One region of the Bacillus stercoris genome, then DNA from elsewhere that is predicted to be linked to it. Evidence: riboswitches for the same ligand, from Rfam matches in the RefSeq annotation. Region 1 holds a riboswitch; each other region holds the start of a gene.

Region 1 (5,434 bases):
CTCGATTTTACGAGCCACCCAGCACTTGCTGATTATCAATTTTTACATGAAGTTGCCGGTGGCGCGACACCAAAGCTGACGATTCCGAGCCCGAATATGCTGTTTTTTGGCGAAAAGGCGGATAAAGGCATCTATAACGATCAAGAGGAATATTTTCATGATTTGGCCCAAGCGTACAAAAAGGCAATCAAAGCCTTCTATGATGTTGGCTGCCGTTATCTCCAGCTTGATGATACGTCATGGTCTCTCTTCTTTGAGGAAAAAGGCAGAGAGGTTGTCCGGGCGCTCGGAGGCGATCCAGAAACATTGCCTGCCTTGTTTGCCAAAACGATTAACGATGCAGTGGCAGACCGGCCTGATGATTTAATGATCACAATGCACATTTGCCGCGGCAACTTCCGCTCAACCTGGGCGGCATCAGGAGGGTACGACGCTGTAGCGGAAACGATTTTGGACGGCTTAAACCTTGACGGCCTGTTTTTGGAATACGACGATGACCGCTCCGGAAACTTCGATCCGCTCCGTTTTGTGAAACGCAAGGATCTGCAAATCGTGCTTGGCTTGATCACATCGAAATACGGCGAGCTTGAAAATCCAGAGGATATGAAACGCCGTATCAATGAAGCGGCGCGTTTTGTCAGCTTGGATCAGCTGTGCCTCAGCCCGCAGTGCGGTTTCGCCTCTACAGAAGAAGGCAATCTTTTGACAGAGGAGCAGCAATGGGCCAAGCTTCGCCATGTCATCGACATCGCCAACGATGTGTGGAGATAATCTATCATTGACAGAAATAGAAAATGTGTGAATAATAGATACTATCAGAAAATTTCATAAAAAAGGTTTTCCTTATCAAGAGAGGTGGAGGGACTGGCCCTGCGATACCCGGCAACCGCTGTTTAACAGAATGGTGCTAAATCCTTTAGAGCAATGATTGCTCTTGAAGATAAGGTTGAGATTGTCACGCAAGCTCTTCCTTATCCAAAGGAAGAGCTTTTTTATATTTGAATGGAAAGAAGGAATGGACAACATGTCACAACAAACAACACCCGCAGAACAACAATCACTTCAAAGAAAAAAACCGCCGTTTCGCGCGGATCAAGTCGGAAGCCTGCTGAGATCTGAGCCCGTCAAAAAAGCGCGGCTGCAAAAAGCGGCCGGCGATATTACGGCTGAGCAGCTTCGCCAGATCGAAAACGATGAAATCATCCGCATTGTGGAGAAACAGAAGGAAACCGGCCTGAACGTCGTGACAGACGGTGAATTCCGCAGAGCGTGGTGGCACTTTGATTTCCTTGAAAACTTAGATGGCGTTGAGCCGTTTACTCCTGAGCAAGGCATTCAATTCCATAACGTACAGACAAAAGCACGCGGCATTAAAGTCACAGGTGATATCGACTTTTCAACTCACCCAATGCTTGAAGATTACTCATTTCTCCATAGCATTGCCGGTGACGCGACGCCAAAGATGACGATTCCAAGCCCGAATATGCTGTTTTTCCGCGGAAAACTGGAAAAGGATGCGTATAAAAACGACTATCACCTTTTCCAGCATGATGTATCCAAAGCATATAAAAAAGCGATTCAAGCGTTTTATGACAGAGGCTGCCGCTACCTCCAGCTTGATGATACGGCATGGGCCGTTTTCTTATCAGAAAAAGGCTTAAAACAAATCGAAGCGTTCGGAACAACGCCTGACGAGCTTCGCCAGCTGTTTGCGAAATCCATTAATGACGCGATTGCAGACCGTCCGGATGACTTGACGGTAACCATGCATATTTGCCGCGGCAACTTCCAGTCCACTTGGACAGCAGAAGGCGGCTATGATGCAGCAGCCGAAACCATTTTTGACGGCTTGAATCTTGACGGCCTTTTCTTAGAGTATGATGATTCACGCTCAGGCGGATTTGAGCCGCTCCGTTATGTAAAACGGTCTGATCTTCAGCTAGTTCTTGGCTTAGTGACATCTAAATTCGGTGAGCTTGAACATCCGGATGACGTGAAACGCCGTATCGAAGAAGCGTCCCGTTATGTCAGCTTAGACCAGCTTTGCCTCAGCCCTCAATGCGGATTCGCTTCAACTGAGGAAGGCAACAAGCTGACTGAAGAACAGCAATGGGCGAAGCTCCGCCATGTGGTTGAGATCGCGAATGATGTTTGGAAATAAGCAAAGAAAAACACACTTGATTCCATTCGGAGCAAGTGTGTTTTTCTGTCATTGTGCGGTGTAGCCCCCATCAAGAACGACAGCCTGCCCAGTGACGCCCTTCGCCTTCTCGCTTGCTAAAAACACGGCATAATCCGCAATTTCCTTGACGGAAAGAAGCCGTTTTTGCGGCACAAGCGGAAAAATGACCTCTTCAAGTACCGAGTCGTAAGGGACATTTCTTGCTTTTGATAGATCGCTAAGCTGATTGCGGACAAGCTGGGTATCGACATAACCTGGACAGAGCGCATTGACTGTAATGCCGTGGGGCGCGCCTTCCAGCGCCCCGACTTTTGTGAGTCCAATGACGCCATGCTTGGCGCTATTATAAGCGGATTTTCCCGCAAAGCCGACTAAGCCATTAACAGACGCGATATTAATGATTCGGCCATACTGCTGTTTTTTCATGATCGGAAAAACATGCTTCATTGCAATAAAGGGCGCCGTCAGCATAACCTTGATCAGCTGTTCAAAGGTTTCTGTCGGAAACTCTTCAATCGGGGCGACGTGCTGCATACCGGCATTGTTCACTAAAATATCCAAGCGGCCGTATCGTTTTTGGATGGCGTCCACCATATCAGCAACTTGCGCTTCCTTTGTCACATCACACGGAATGGCCGCCGCGTCAAAGCCTTCTTCTGCAAGCTTGGAGGCTGCTTTTTCGCATGCTTCCTGACGGAGGTCTGAAACGATGACGCTGGCGCCTTCACGGGCGAATTCTCTTGCCATTTCGAATCCGATTCCGCCGGCAGCCCCAGTCACCAAGGCGACTTGTTTTCTCATGTCAAACACCTTCCCATTAAGAATTGAGTACAGACTGGCTTACAGCGAAATTCGCTTCTGTTTTTTCATAAACCTCTTCAATTGTGACGCCATCCTGAAGCTCCGTCAGTGTCATGCGGCCGTTCACAAAATCAAAAACAGCCAAATCCGTAATCAGCCTGTGCACGACTTTCTGGCCTGTCAGCGGAAGAGAGCATGTTTTTTTTACCTTTGATTCGCCATGCTTATTGACATGCTCCATGATGACAACGATTCGTTTCGCCCCGTTGACGAGATCCATTGCGCCGCCCATCCCTTTTACCATTTTGCCCGGGATCATCCAATTGGCCAAATCACCCTGCTCCGAAACTTCCATTCCGCCAAGGATAGCCAAATCGATATGCCCGCCTCTTATCATCGCGAATGATTCAGCGCTGTCAAAATAAGAAGCGCCCGTCACTTCGGTAATTGTTTCCTTCCCCGCATTGATCAAATCCGCGTCTTCCGTCCCTTCCAAAGGATAGGGGCCGATTCCGAGCAGGCCGTTTTCTGACTGAAGCATGACGTGAACGCCATCGGGTATCTCATTTGCGACAAGCGTCGGCATTCCAATCCCGAGATTCACATTCATGCCGTCCTTGATTTCTTGTACAGCCCGTTTGACCATCCGTTTTCTTGCTTCCTTCACTTCGTCTCACCCTTTCCCGATGCTTGCTGAACTGTTCGCTTTTCAATCCGTTTTTCTTGACTCGTGCCAAGCACGACATGCTGAACGTAAATTCCCGGCGTATGGATATGATCTGGATCGAGCTCTCCCGCTTCCACGATTTCTTCCGCCTCGGCAATCGTGATCTTGCCTGCCATGGCGGCAACAGGATTGAAATTTCTCGCCGTTTTCCGAAAAACCAAATTGCCCATGGTGTCCGCTTTCCACGCTTTGACGATCGCCACATCGCCGGTAATGCCTCGCTCCAGCACATATGTCCGGCCGCCGAATGTTTTATGTTCTTTTCCCTCAGCTACGGTTGTGCCGACGCCTGTCGCCGTATAAAATCCCGGTATGCCCGCACCGCCTGCACGAATTCTCTCGGCGAGCGTTCCTTGGGGAACAAGCTCGACCTCAAGCTCTCCGCTTAAAAACTGTCGCTCAAAGATTTTATTTTCACCGACATAGGATGCGATCATTTTCTTGATTTGCCTATTAGCCAAAAGCAAACCGAGCCCCCAGTCATCGACTCCGCAATTGTTGCTGACAACGGTTAAATCCTTTACTCCTCGATCTCTTATCGACAAAATGAGCTGTTCAGGAATGCCGCACAGCCCAAACCCTCCCGCAATCAGCGTATCTCCATCATGAATCAATTTCGCAGCTTCTTTACTAGATGACAACACTTTTCCCATATTGATGCCCCTTTCGTTTTCTTCTACACCAGGCCAGTCAGGCTGTAAATCGCGATCACAGCAAATACGGCAGCCGTTTTGATGAGCGTGATCGCAAAAATATCGCGATACGATTGCCTGTGAGTCAGTCCCGTCACAGCCAGAAGCGTAATGACGGCGCCATTATGCGGCAGTGTGTCCATCCCGCCTGACGCCATTGAAATGACTCGATGCATCACCTCTGGCGGAATATTGTAAGCCTGAATCGCCTGTAAGTACTGCTCTGACATCGCGCTTAGCGCAATGCCCATACCACCTGAAGCCGAGCCGGTGATTCCCGCCAGCGCAGTTGTCGTAACGGCGCCATTGACAAGCGGATCGGTAAAAGTATGAGAAATTCCGCTGCTCAGCTTATGAAACCCCGGCAGCGCGGCGATAATGCCGCCGAACCCATACTCGGCACCCGTATTCATAGATGCCAGCAAGGCACCACCGATCCCTTCATTCAGCCCTTCCTTCATTTGAGCAAACACGCTTCTCCAATCAAATAAAATCGTTGTGATGATGCCGATCACTAAAGCAATCTCCACCGACCAAATGGCAGCGGCAGAAGAAATATCAAGCCTGCCGAACTCCTTTAATCCTATGGAGGAAAAATCAAATCCATTCGGATACCACTTTGGCAGGTAAATGGTGAAGCATTTATTCACTGCACCGACAAGAATAAGCGGGACAAAGGCAAGTGCATCCCGAATCGGGCTTTTGTCCGGTTTAGCACGGGACTCAGTCGATTCAGGCGCAGCATTCAGCGAATCAAAACCGCCATAACCCTCGCCAGATGCCTGCGCTTTTTTCCGCCTTGATTCCAAATAGAGCATCCCAGCTGCCAGCACAATCACTGCTCCCATCAAACCCAGCCAAGGGGCGGCATAAATGTCTGTTTTGAAAAACGCCGTCGGAATGACATTTTGGATTTGCGGCGTTCCCGGAAGCGCGTCCATCGTAAACGTAAAAGCCCCTAAAGCAATCGTTCCGGGGATGAGGCGTTTCGGTATGTTTGCTTCTTGGAACATGTTTTTCGCAAAAGGATAT
Region 2 (5,434 bases), 1.4 Mb from region 1:
CCGACATCAACGAAAACGCCCATATCTTCCACTTTATCCACCACTTCAACCCAGCCATATTCATCCGCGCTGATGACCGGAATTTTCATCGTGGCCGCAAGCCTTTCCTGCTGGTCGACGTATATAAAGACTTCTACTTCGTCTCTGTCCTCGATATCCTCAGTCATTTCACTGTTATGTAAGAGAATCGTATCTTCCCCATCGGTTAAAAAGTAACCGAAGTCGGTTTGGTGATCTATACTCAAGGTTAATTGCTGCCCTGGTCTCATGCTATCGTCCTTCCTGTTCCGCTTATTTTATACGGATTTTGTTAACATTTTTTCCAATCATCCCAAATTGATTCTTTGTTCTGTTGGAAGTTTCTCTTTATTCTACTATAATCAACACATAAGTTAAATGTTATGGAGGTTTTCATATGGCAAAAGAAAGTTCATTTGATATTGTATCAAAGGTCGAATTGCCTGAAGTGCAAAACGCGATCCAAATCGCACTGAAGGAAATCAGTACACGATATGACTTTAAAGGAAGCAAAAGCGATATTTCCTTAGATAAAGAGGAGCTGGTCCTCGTTTCCGATGACGAATTTAAATTAAGCCAGCTGAAGGATGTGCTGGTCAGCAAATTGATTAAACGCAACGTACCGACGAAAAACATTGATTACGGCAAGGTGGAAAATGCGTCAGGCGGAACGGTACGCCAGCGTGCAAAGCTTGTTCAAGGCATTGACAAAGACAACGCAAAAAAAATCAATACGATCATCAAAAACTCCGGACTGAAAGTGAAATCTCAGGTGCAGGATGATCAAGTGCGCATCACCGGAAAAAACAAAGATGACCTGCAGCAGATTATCTCAGCTGTGCGTGGAGCAGATCTGCCAATTGACGTTCAATTTATAAATTTCAGATAAATTTTCTGATTCCTATTGATTATTGTCTTTATTTTCGGTAAATTTGGAGAAAGGGAAAAACGCCAGGTATCTTACGGCACTTCCTGACACGAAAATTTCATATCCGTTCTTATCAAGAGAAGCAGAGGGACTGGCCCGACGAAGCTTCAGCAACCGGTGTAATGGCGATTAGCCATGACCAAGGTGCTAAATCCAGCAAGCTCGAACAGCTTGGAAGATAAGAAGAGACAAAATCACTGACAAAGTCTTCTTCTTAAGAGGACTTTTTTTATTTCTCTTTTTTCCTTGCTGATGTGAATAAAGGAGGCAGACAATGGGACTTTTAGAAGATTTGCAAAGACAGGTGTTAATCGGTGACGGCGCCATGGGGACGCTCCTCTACTCCTATGGCATTGACAGGTGTTTTGAGGAGCTCAATATTTCAAAGCCGGAGGAAATTCAGCGCATACATAAAGCGTACGTTGAAGCTGGAGCCAACATTATTCAAACGAATACGTACGGGGCCAACTATATTAAATTATCCAGACACGGTCTTGAGGATGACATCAAAAAAATGAATCAGGAGGCCGTAAAGATCGCGCGGGCTTCAGCAGGCGATGCATACGTGCTTGGAACGATGGGCGGCATACGCACATTTAATAAAAACGCGTACAGCCTTGACGAAATTAAGCGCAGCTTCCGCGAGCAGCTGTACCTGCTGCTGCATGAAGAGCCGGATGGCTTGCTGTTAGAAACGTATTATGATTTGGAAGAAGCCCGTGAAGTGCTGAAAATCGCGCGGAAAGAGACTGATCTTCCGATTATGCTCCATGTCTCCATGCACGAGCAAGGCGTATTGCAGGACGGAACGCCGCTTTCTGACGCATTGCGCTCGATTGCGGATCTCGGAGCTGATATTGTCGGCATTAACTGCCGCCTCGGCCCTTATCACATGATTGAAGCGCTCAGCGAAGTGCCGATTTTTGATGACGTGTTCTTATCCGTTTATCCAAACAGCAGCCTTCCTTCGCTTGAAGAGGGACGGCTCGTCTATGAAACAGACGACACGTATTTTCAAAACAGCGCATCAGAATTCCGTAAGCAGGGTGCGCGAATTATCGGCGGCTGCTGCGGCACCACGCCGAATCACATCCGTGCGATGGCGGAAGCAGTTGGCGGGGTGGCTCCGATTACGGAAAAAGAAGTCAAAACCCGGGCGAAAGAACTCATTTCTGTTCAGCACGAGCGAACCGAGCCCGGTCTGAATGAGATCGCGGCGGAAAAACGCTCTATTATCGTAGAACTGGATCCGCCGAAAAAACTGAGCTTTGACAAATTTCTATCGGCGGCCGCTGAATTAAAAGAAGCGGGAATTGATGCCCTGACACTCGCCGACAATTCTCTGGCGACCCCGCGGATCAGCAATGTTGCCTGCGGCGCCCTTGTCAAGCAGCAGCTCGATATGCGTTCCCTTGTCCATATTACGTGCCGCGACCGTAACATTATCGGCTTACAGTCACATTTAATGGGCCTCGATACGTTAGGGCTGAATGACGTGCTTGCTATTACAGGTGACCCTTCTAAAATCGGGGATTTTCCCGGTGCAACGTCTGTATATGATTTAACATCCTTTGATTTAATCAGGCTGATCAAACAATTCAATGAAGGTCTGTCTCTGTCTGGAAAACCGCTCGGCAAGAAAACGAATTTCTCAGTCGCCGCCGCATTTAATCCTAACGTCCGCCATCTGGATAAAGCAGTAAAACGGCTTGAGAAAAAAATAGATTGCGGCGCGGATTATTTTGTTTCTCAGCCTGTCTATTCCGAGCAGCAGCTTGTCGATATCCATAACGAAACAAAACATCTGAAGACACCGATCTATATCGGCATCATGCCGCTGACAAGCAGCCGGAATGCCGAATTCATCCACAATGAAATTCCCGGCATTAAGCTGTCTGATACGATTCGCGAAAAAATGGCCCGTGCCGGTGAAGATAAAGAAAAGCAAAAGGCGGAAGGCCTTGCAATTGCACGCTCCCTGCTGGATACGGCATGCGAGCTGTTTAACGGCATCTACTTGATAACGCCTTTCCTCAGATCTGACTTAACCGCTGAGCTCACTTCATATATTCAGCAAAAAGATGAGCAGCGCCAAAATATCTTGCATTAATCCCAAAAGACTGCCTGATCCAATCGGGCGGTCTTTTTCAACGAGATTCGTGTTACGATATAGACAAACAATCATGAGGAGGAACATTATGCTCGAAGTCAAAACCATTTCTGTGGAAGATACATATGAAATCCGGCACCGCATTCTGCGCCCCCATCAATCCATTGAACAATGCAAATATGAAGAGGATCATGCAGAAGGCTCCTTTCATCTCGGCGCGTTTTATGAAGGAACGCTGATCAGCATCGCTTCTTTTTCCCCGCAAAGTCAGCCTTTATTAACGGAAACCCCTGCGTATCGGCTGAGAGGCATGGCAACGCTCGAGGGATATCGCGATCAGAAAGCTGGAAGCACGCTGATCAAACACGCGGAGCACAAACTGGCGGAGAGCGGCGTTCAGGCGGTATGGTGCAACGCAAGGCACCATGTCAAGGGCTACTATGCCAAGCTTGGCTGGGAGGAACTTGGCGAACCATTTGACATTCCCGGCATTGGCAATCATATTGTCATGTACAAAACACTTAGAACAAGCAGGTGATCTTATGGACGTAGTGGATGAACTGGTTGAGCTTCATGAAGAACACGTTTCCGGCTTATTGCGGCTTTGCGGGCAAGCCGGGTGGCCGGATTATGGCGAACAAGAACTGAGACTGCTTGTTCAGCAGGGACGCTTTTTCGGTTATCAAAATGTCAGCGGTGAGATGATTTCCTGCATCGGCTTGTTTTTGTTTGGCCGTCTTGCTTCTATCGGTCTTGTTATCGTTGACAAGGAATATAAACGGCTTGGTCTCGGCAGGCGTATGGTAAACGCCTGTATCGCCCAAGCGGATGAAAACACCGCCATCAGGCTTTGCGCCACAAAAGAAGGTTTGCCGCTTTATGAAAAAGCAGGCTTTCATACGGCAGGAACAGTGCGAAAGTACAGCTGTCACAGTTTTCAACCTTATACAAAGCAGGTTGACGCTGAACTGTCACCCTTTAGAGAACAAGACTTTCAAGACTTAGCGACGGCGGATCTTGCCGCCTTTGGCGGAGATCGATCAAACCTTTTGCAGCAGCTTATTTCCACTTCATGCGAATGTGTCATCGCCAGAAATCGTGACGGACAGTTCATTGGTTACGGACTTTCTGTACAAACACCGGCCCATTTGAAATTCGGCCCCATTATCGCTCCATCATCAGACGTTGCTGCACAATTAATCAACAGGCTGGCGGCCGGCAAACAAGGCCCGATGCGAATCGATATACCGGGTGAACACACGTCTCTGCATGACAGCCTGATAGAAATGGGATTTCATAAAGATGATGAACCTCCGCTTTTGTTCTATCAGAAAAAAGCTCCTATTCAAAATGGACACTTATATGCTTTGATTTCACAGGCTCTCGGTTAACCCTCTTTTTTCCCGAACAGGTATCTTCTGTTCGGTTTTTTTGCTGTCTGATTACTGAATAAACGAAGCCATCAGGGACATTCTAAGCAGAAGAAAAGGAGTGTGCTCTGAGATGGAATCATCAAAACAAAATAACGGAATGACGATTGTAGCAATCGGTTCAATCCCTTTAATATTAACCCTCGGAAACTCGATGCTTATTCCGATTTTGCCAAAAATGAAATCTGAACTTCATTTATCACAATTTCAAGTCAGTCTGGTGATCACAGTATTTTCCTTGATTGCAGCATTTGCGATTCCGATCGTCGGTTATCTCGCAGACCGATTCTCAAGGAAAATCATCATTATTCCCTGCTTAATTTTGTATGGTGCCGGCGGTTTGTTAGCCGGGTTTGCGGCAGGTTTTTTTGACAATGCCTTTCCTTGGGTCATGGCAGGACGAGCGCTTCAGGGAATCGGGGCAGCCGGAACAGGCCCAATTGCCATGGCACTGACGGGAGATCTGTTTAAAGGCGCCCAGGAGAGCAAGGTGCTGGGCCTTGTTGAAGCTTCAAACGGCATGGGGAAAGTGCTTTCACCGATCATCGGCTCGCTTATCGCCCTGCTTGTCTGGTATGGCGCGTTTTTTGCCTTCCCTGTGTTTTGTATCATTTCAATCGTGCTGACTTGGATTTTTATTAAAGAGAAGAAAAAGGAAAAAGAACCGCCACCTATCGGAAAATATGCGAAAGGGCTGTTAAGTGTTTTTAAACATGAAGGCAGATGGCTGTTTACCGCTTATTTAGCCGGTGCGACCTGTTTGTTTACTTTATTCGGCATCCTGTTTTACCTCTCAGATGTTCTTGAAAAAACATACGACACCGACGGCGTGAAAAAAGGCTTGATTTTAGCGATTCCGCTTTTGGTTATGTGTGTGACGTCTTATACAACAGGAAGCAAAATCGGGCAAAAGCAATCGTTAATGAAAAAACTGATCGTACTCGGATT
Region 3 (5,434 bases), 700 kb from region 1:
TGACAGGCCGCTTTCAAAATGGCCGGCTCTCGTTATATCATGATAATGAGATGATCGGCCAAATGACAAGCATGAATGAATATGAGCTTAAGTCCGGTTATTCCTTTGAAAATGAGAAGTTTTATAAGACAGCCGATGTGGTCTCTGGTGACGACGCAAAATATGTAGATTGTGACTACGAAAACGGCTGGTGTTAAATGTAGGCGGTGAATTTCACTGCCTTCTTTTACAATCTGAACGTTTCAAATTTGACGCGGCAGGTGAAGAAGATGGATGAGCTGGAAAAGGTTATGATTGTCGAGGGGAAATCAGATAAAGAGAAAATCGAAAGCGTCCTGAATGAACCGGTGCGCATTATCTGCACAAACGGAACAATCAGCCAGCTGAAGCTTGAGGAATTGGCTGACGAGCTTTATGATAAAGACGTCTATATATTAGTTGATGCTGATGAATCAGGCGAGAAATTGAGAAAACAGCTGAAGCGTGAATTTAATGAAGCCTGCCATCTCCATATCGACAGAGCCTATAAGGAAGTAGCGGCTGCGCCCAGGCACCATGTCGCCTCTGTATTGCTGCGTGCGAATCTGAATGTCCATACTATTTTTCTTGAAAGAAAGTCCCGAGGTGTATAGCATGAAAGAACTCCAAGAACACGAACTTGATCACATTGAAGATGATGTGTACCTTCTATATTTATATACTCCGTTTTGCGGCACCTGCCAGCTTGCAAGCAAAATGCTGACAGTGGTGAAAGAAATGCTGCCTGATGTCGCCTTCTATCAAAACAATGTCAATTACTCTCCGACATTTGCAAAAGCATATCAAATTGAAAGCGTCCCTTGTTTTCTGCTGTTTAAAGGCGGAAAGGTGGTCGAAAGAGGATATGCGTTTCATTCCGTTTCTTATTTATATGAGCTGATCAAACAAAAATCATCTTCCGCATCCCAATTATGACATATTTCTCAGCATATCCAACGAAATTGTCGTTCGTTTTATAAAGGGGTTCTTGCGACAGAGAGAGAAATGTGTATGTATGACCAACAAATAGGAGGTTGTACATATGGAGAAAGCGGAAGTTTTAGAAGATGAGTATCAGCATCTGTTTTTAAAACCCCTTTTGAATGCCTCAACATTGCTCATTACCTTTCAAGGAGAAGCAGAAGCCTTAACCGTCTCAATAAACGAACAGGGAGAAATGAAAAAAGTTTCTCCGCCCCAAACGTCCAACCTGACCTTTTACGGAAACCAAACGGAAATTATTGATTTATTGCACGGAGATATTTCCCTTCAGCACTTGATTCAGAGCGGAAGCCTCAAAGTAAAGGGGTCATTCAGGGCCCTGTTAAAGCTAGAAGCCATTCTCTGGCTGACAAATGGATTTTTTCAGAGGATTTCAAAGAATTGAAAAATAATAAATTATTATAATAGTAAAAGTTGTCATCATTTATTTTATTGACATTTAATCATTCGCCGTGCTATTCTACATTAAGAATTTCCGGACGAAAAAGACTATATATTTCTCTTATCAAGAGAGGTGGAGGGAAGTGCCCTATGAAGCCCGGCAACCATCAACGCTGTTGAAATGGTGCCAATTCACACGAAGCGTTCAGCTTTGAAAGATGAGAGAAAGGCATTTTATATAAGCCTTTCTGCTCAAGTGTGCAGAAAGGCTTTTCTTTTGCAGAAAAAACCGGAAGATTTCTTAGAATAGTGTTAAGGCAGGTGATTGCTTTGATCAATCTTCAGGATGTTTCAAAAGTTTACAAGTCGAAACATGGAGATGTCAATGCTGTCCAAAATGTCTCGCTTTCCATTAAAAAAGGTGAGATTTTTGGAATTATAGGATATAGCGGAGCTGGTAAGAGTTCCTTAATCCGTCTGCTGAACGGCCTTGAGAAACCAACCTCAGGAACCGTGGAAGTGGCGGGAACAAAGATTAATGAAGTAAATGGACGCGGTTTAAGAAAAGCACGCCATGAGATCAGTATGATTTTCCAGCATTTCAATTTGCTTTGGTCGCGGACTGTCAGAGATAATATCATGTTTCCTTTAGAAATTGCCGGGGTGAAAAAGAGCGAGCGGATCAAGCGCGCCAATGAACTGATTAAACTGGTAGGTTTAGAAGGAAAAGAAAAATCATATCCATCCCAGCTGAGCGGCGGTCAGAAGCAGCGTGTCGGAATTGCCAGAGCGCTTGCAAACAATCCGAAGGTTCTCCTTTGTGACGAAGCGACATCAGCATTAGATCCGCAAACGACAGATTCAATTCTGGATCTATTGTCCGATATTAATGAAAGACTCGGTTTGACGATTGTGCTAATTACGCACGAAATGCATGTCATCCGCAAAATCTGCAACAGAGTCGCCGTCATGGAAAACGGTAAGGTGGTCGAAGAAGGCGAGGTTCTCGACGTCTTCAAAAATCCAAAGGAACAAATGACAAAACGATTTGTTCAACAGGTGACAGAGCCAGAAGAAACGAAAGAGACGCTTCAGCACCTTCTTGATGACACAGCATCAGGAAAAATGGTTCAGCTCACATTTGTCGGTGAGTCAGCTGAACAGCCTCTGATTACAGAGATGATCAGAAACTTCAATGTCAGCGTCAATATTCTGCAAGGGAAAATTTCGCAGACGAAGGATGGAGCTTACGGTTCACTGTTCATCCACATTGACGGAGACGAGGAAGAAGTGCAAAACGTGATCCGGTTCATTAATGACAAACAGGTGAAAGCAGAGGTGATCACGAATGTTTGAAAAATACTTCCCGAACGTTGATTTAACTGAATTATGGAACGCGACATATGAAACACTTTATATGACGCTGATTTCTTTACTGTTTGCTTTTGTCATCGGGGTCATCCTCGGCTTGCTGCTCTTTCTGACGAGCAAAGGAAGCCTCTGGCAGAATAAAGCGGTCAACTCTGTGATTGCTGCCGTTGTTAACATATTCAGATCGATTCCGTTCCTTATTTTAATTATTTTACTATTAGGGTTTACGAAGTTTTTAGTCGGCACGATCTTAGGGCCAAACGCCGCATTGCCGGCGCTGGTCATCGGCTCGGCACCGTTTTACGCACGTCTTGTTGAAATCGCGCTGCGTGAGGTGGATAAAGGTGTGATTGAAGCCGCTAAATCAATGGGCGCGAAAACGTCTACGATCATTTTCAAAGTGCTGATTCCGGAATCAATGCCGGCTCTTATTTCTGGCATTACGGTTACAGCCATCGCTTTGATCGGCTCAACGGCAATTGCCGGAGCCATTGGTTCAGGAGGCCTTGGAAACCTTGCGTACGTAGAAGGATATCAGTCTAATAACGCTGATGTTACCTTCGTTGCTACTGTGTTTATTTTAATCATCGTATTTATTATTCAAATCATCGGTGATTTAATAACAAATATTATAGACAAACGATAAGGGAGGATTTACATTGAAAAAGCTATTTTTGGGTGCATTACTGCTTGTATTTGCAGGAGTTATGGCTGCCTGCGGTTCGAATAACGGCGCTGAATCCGGCAAGAAAGAAATTGTCGTTGCAGCAACGAAAACACCGCATGCGGAAATTTTAAAAGAAGCTGAACCATTGCTGAAAGAAAAAGGCTATACGCTGAAAGTGAAAGTGCTTAGTGATTACAAAATGTACAATAAAGCTTTAGCTGATAAAGAAGTGGACGCGAACTACTTCCAGCACATTCCTTACCTTGAGCAAGAAATGAAAGAAAACACAGATTACAAACTTGTGAATGCCGGCGCTGTTCACTTAGAGCCATTTGGTATTTACTCTAAAACATACAAATCACTGAAAGACCTTCCAGACGGTGCGACAATCATTCTGACAAACAACGTTGCTGAACAAGGCCGTATGCTTGCAATGCTTGAAAACGCTGGATTAATCACTCTTGATTCTAAAGTGGAAACCGTTGACGCAACATTGAAAGACATTAAGAAAAACCCGAAAAACCTTGAATTTAAAAAAGTAGCGCCTGAATTAACGGCAAAAGCATATGAAAACAAAGAAGGAGACGCGGCCTTCATCAATGTAAACTATGCGATTCAAAATAAATTAAATCCTAAAAAAGATGCAATTGAAGTAGAATCAACGAAAAACAACCCATATGCTAACATCGTCGCAGTGAGAAAAGGCGAAGAAGATTCTGCAAAAATCAAAGCGCTGATGGAAGTTCTTCACTCTAAAAAGATCAAAGACTTCATCGAGAAAAAATACGACGGAGCTGTGCTTCCTGTATCTGAATAAGTCTGAAACCCCGGATGAGAAATCCGGGGTTCAATTATTGACAAAGCCCTAAAACGATATTCGTTTTAGGGCTTTGTCCTCTTTTCAGCGTGAGTGAAAACCCTTGAAGTCTAGGAAGGACGAGCATAGGAGCGGACATTCACAGGATGTGATGACGACGGCGTTTAGGCAGGACGCCTGAGAATTTAGCCGTTGATCCACTTCGCATTGAGCACCAACGCGCAAGTCTGACAACGAATGCGAAGGTTTGCTGACACGGTGAAACCCCCGGGTGAGAAATCCGGGGTTTTTTCGCGTATTTTCCCAAAAGCTGCTCATAATAAAAAGGAATGTTAAACAGATGGAGGGATTTTCTTTGAATCAAGACAGAGGAAGCATGAAGGACGCGCTAAAACAATATAAACATGGTTTAGGCACATTTGAACAAAAGATGCCGCTGATGGGAAGGAAATTTAACGAGTTTACTGAACAGTGCTTTGCCGGGAATTCTCTGACTGAAAGAGAAAAACAGCTGATCGCCCTCGGAATCGCGATCAATGCTCAGGACGAATATTGCATGATCTATCATACAAAAGGCTGTCTTGATCAGGGAGCGACAGAAGAAAACATTCTCGAAGCCGTCAGTGTGGCAGCGGCATTTGGAGGCGGCGCGGCCTTCAGTCAAGGCGTGACAGTTGTCCAGCAGTGCATTGAGGAATTCGGAAACACCACGCATTAAGAGAAGGAATATTCCGAAAAACCATTCTCATTTGATCTGAATGGATGCTTTCGTCTCATCTGCCGCTATTTCAAGCCATATCCTTTTTGCGGCATCAAACGCAGCACTGATACAATAGAAAGCAAATATATGAAGGGATTGATTCATTATTTGCAGCAGCCAGGACAGACTGAACCTCGATTATACGTCAGAAATGGAAAAAGCGATGCAGCTGTCACACGGAATTGGATACGAGGAATACGGACGCCGGCTGGAAACAAGAATGAAAGTAGAGCGGCAGAGAGAGCTTGATTATCAAAAAAGCAAGCGGATTTCTGCAGGAGCTTATTGAGAAAATCAATCTTTTAAAAAAGGGTGGGAATCCACTCTTTTTCTTTTTCAATCGCTTTAATAAAGTGCCGATCTTTGTTAAACTTGAGGAATGTGCGAGGCACGATAAAAAGTTGTATTTACTTTTCAT

What was found. Region 1 has a riboswitch for S-adenosylmethionine ahead of QA442_RS01790 (5-methyltetrahydropteroyltriglutamate--homocysteine S-methyltransferase). Riboswitches for the same ligand answer to the same signal wherever they lie in the genome.
Region 2: it holds a riboswitch for S-adenosylmethionine, as region 1 does, so the genes downstream of both, QA442_RS16560 (bifunctional homocysteine S-methyltransferase/methylenetetrahydrofolate reductase) here and QA442_RS01790 (5-methyltetrahydropteroyltriglutamate--homocysteine S-methyltransferase) in region 1, are expected to answer to the same signal.
Region 3: it holds a riboswitch for S-adenosylmethionine, as region 1 does, so the genes downstream of both, metN (methionine ABC transporter ATP-binding protein MetN) here and QA442_RS01790 (5-methyltetrahydropteroyltriglutamate--homocysteine S-methyltransferase) in region 1, are expected to answer to the same signal.

Annotation. Positions count from the first base shown of each region.
Region 1 is NZ_CP121861.1:332,566-337,999, reverse strand. It holds gene QA442_RS01795 (5-methyltetrahydropteroyltriglutamate--homocysteine S-methyltransferase) at 1-771, shown strand, start outside; SAM riboswitch class I at 841-947, shown strand; gene QA442_RS01790 (5-methyltetrahydropteroyltriglutamate--homocysteine S-methyltransferase) at 1,025-2,161, shown strand; gene QA442_RS01785 (3-hydroxybutyrate dehydrogenase) at 2,210-2,983, opposite strand; gene QA442_RS01780 (CoA transferase subunit B) at 3,000-3,650, opposite strand; gene QA442_RS01775 (CoA transferase subunit A) at 3,647-4,363, opposite strand; gene QA442_RS01770 (GntP family permease) at 4,387-5,434, opposite strand, start outside.
Region 2 is NZ_CP121861.1:3,165,095-3,170,528, forward strand. It holds gene QA442_RS16550 (CvfB family protein) at 1-269, opposite strand, end outside; gene QA442_RS16555 (YajQ family cyclic di-GMP-binding protein) at 416-907, shown strand; SAM riboswitch class I at 1,014-1,131, shown strand; gene QA442_RS16560 (bifunctional homocysteine S-methyltransferase/methylenetetrahydrofolate reductase) at 1,221-3,056, shown strand; gene QA442_RS16565 (GNAT family N-acetyltransferase) at 3,145-3,594, shown strand; gene QA442_RS16570 (GNAT family N-acetyltransferase) at 3,599-4,447, shown strand; gene QA442_RS16575 (MFS transporter) at 4,560-5,434, shown strand, end outside.
Region 3 is NZ_CP121861.1:1,031,454-1,036,887, forward strand. It holds gene QA442_RS05340 (YusG family protein) at 1-197, shown strand, start outside; gene QA442_RS05345 (toprim domain-containing protein) at 270-632, shown strand; gene QA442_RS05350 (thioredoxin family protein) at 634-954, shown strand; gene QA442_RS05355 (SCP2 sterol-binding domain-containing protein) at 1,061-1,405, shown strand; SAM riboswitch class I at 1,520-1,626, shown strand; gene metN (methionine ABC transporter ATP-binding protein MetN) at 1,732-2,757, shown strand; gene metP (methionine ABC transporter permease MetP) at 2,750-3,418, shown strand; gene metQ (methionine ABC transporter substrate-binding lipoprotein MetQ) at 3,432-4,256, shown strand; gene QA442_RS05375 (carboxymuconolactone decarboxylase family protein) at 4,597-4,974, shown strand; gene QA442_RS05380 (YuzK family famiily protein) at 5,168-5,305, shown strand.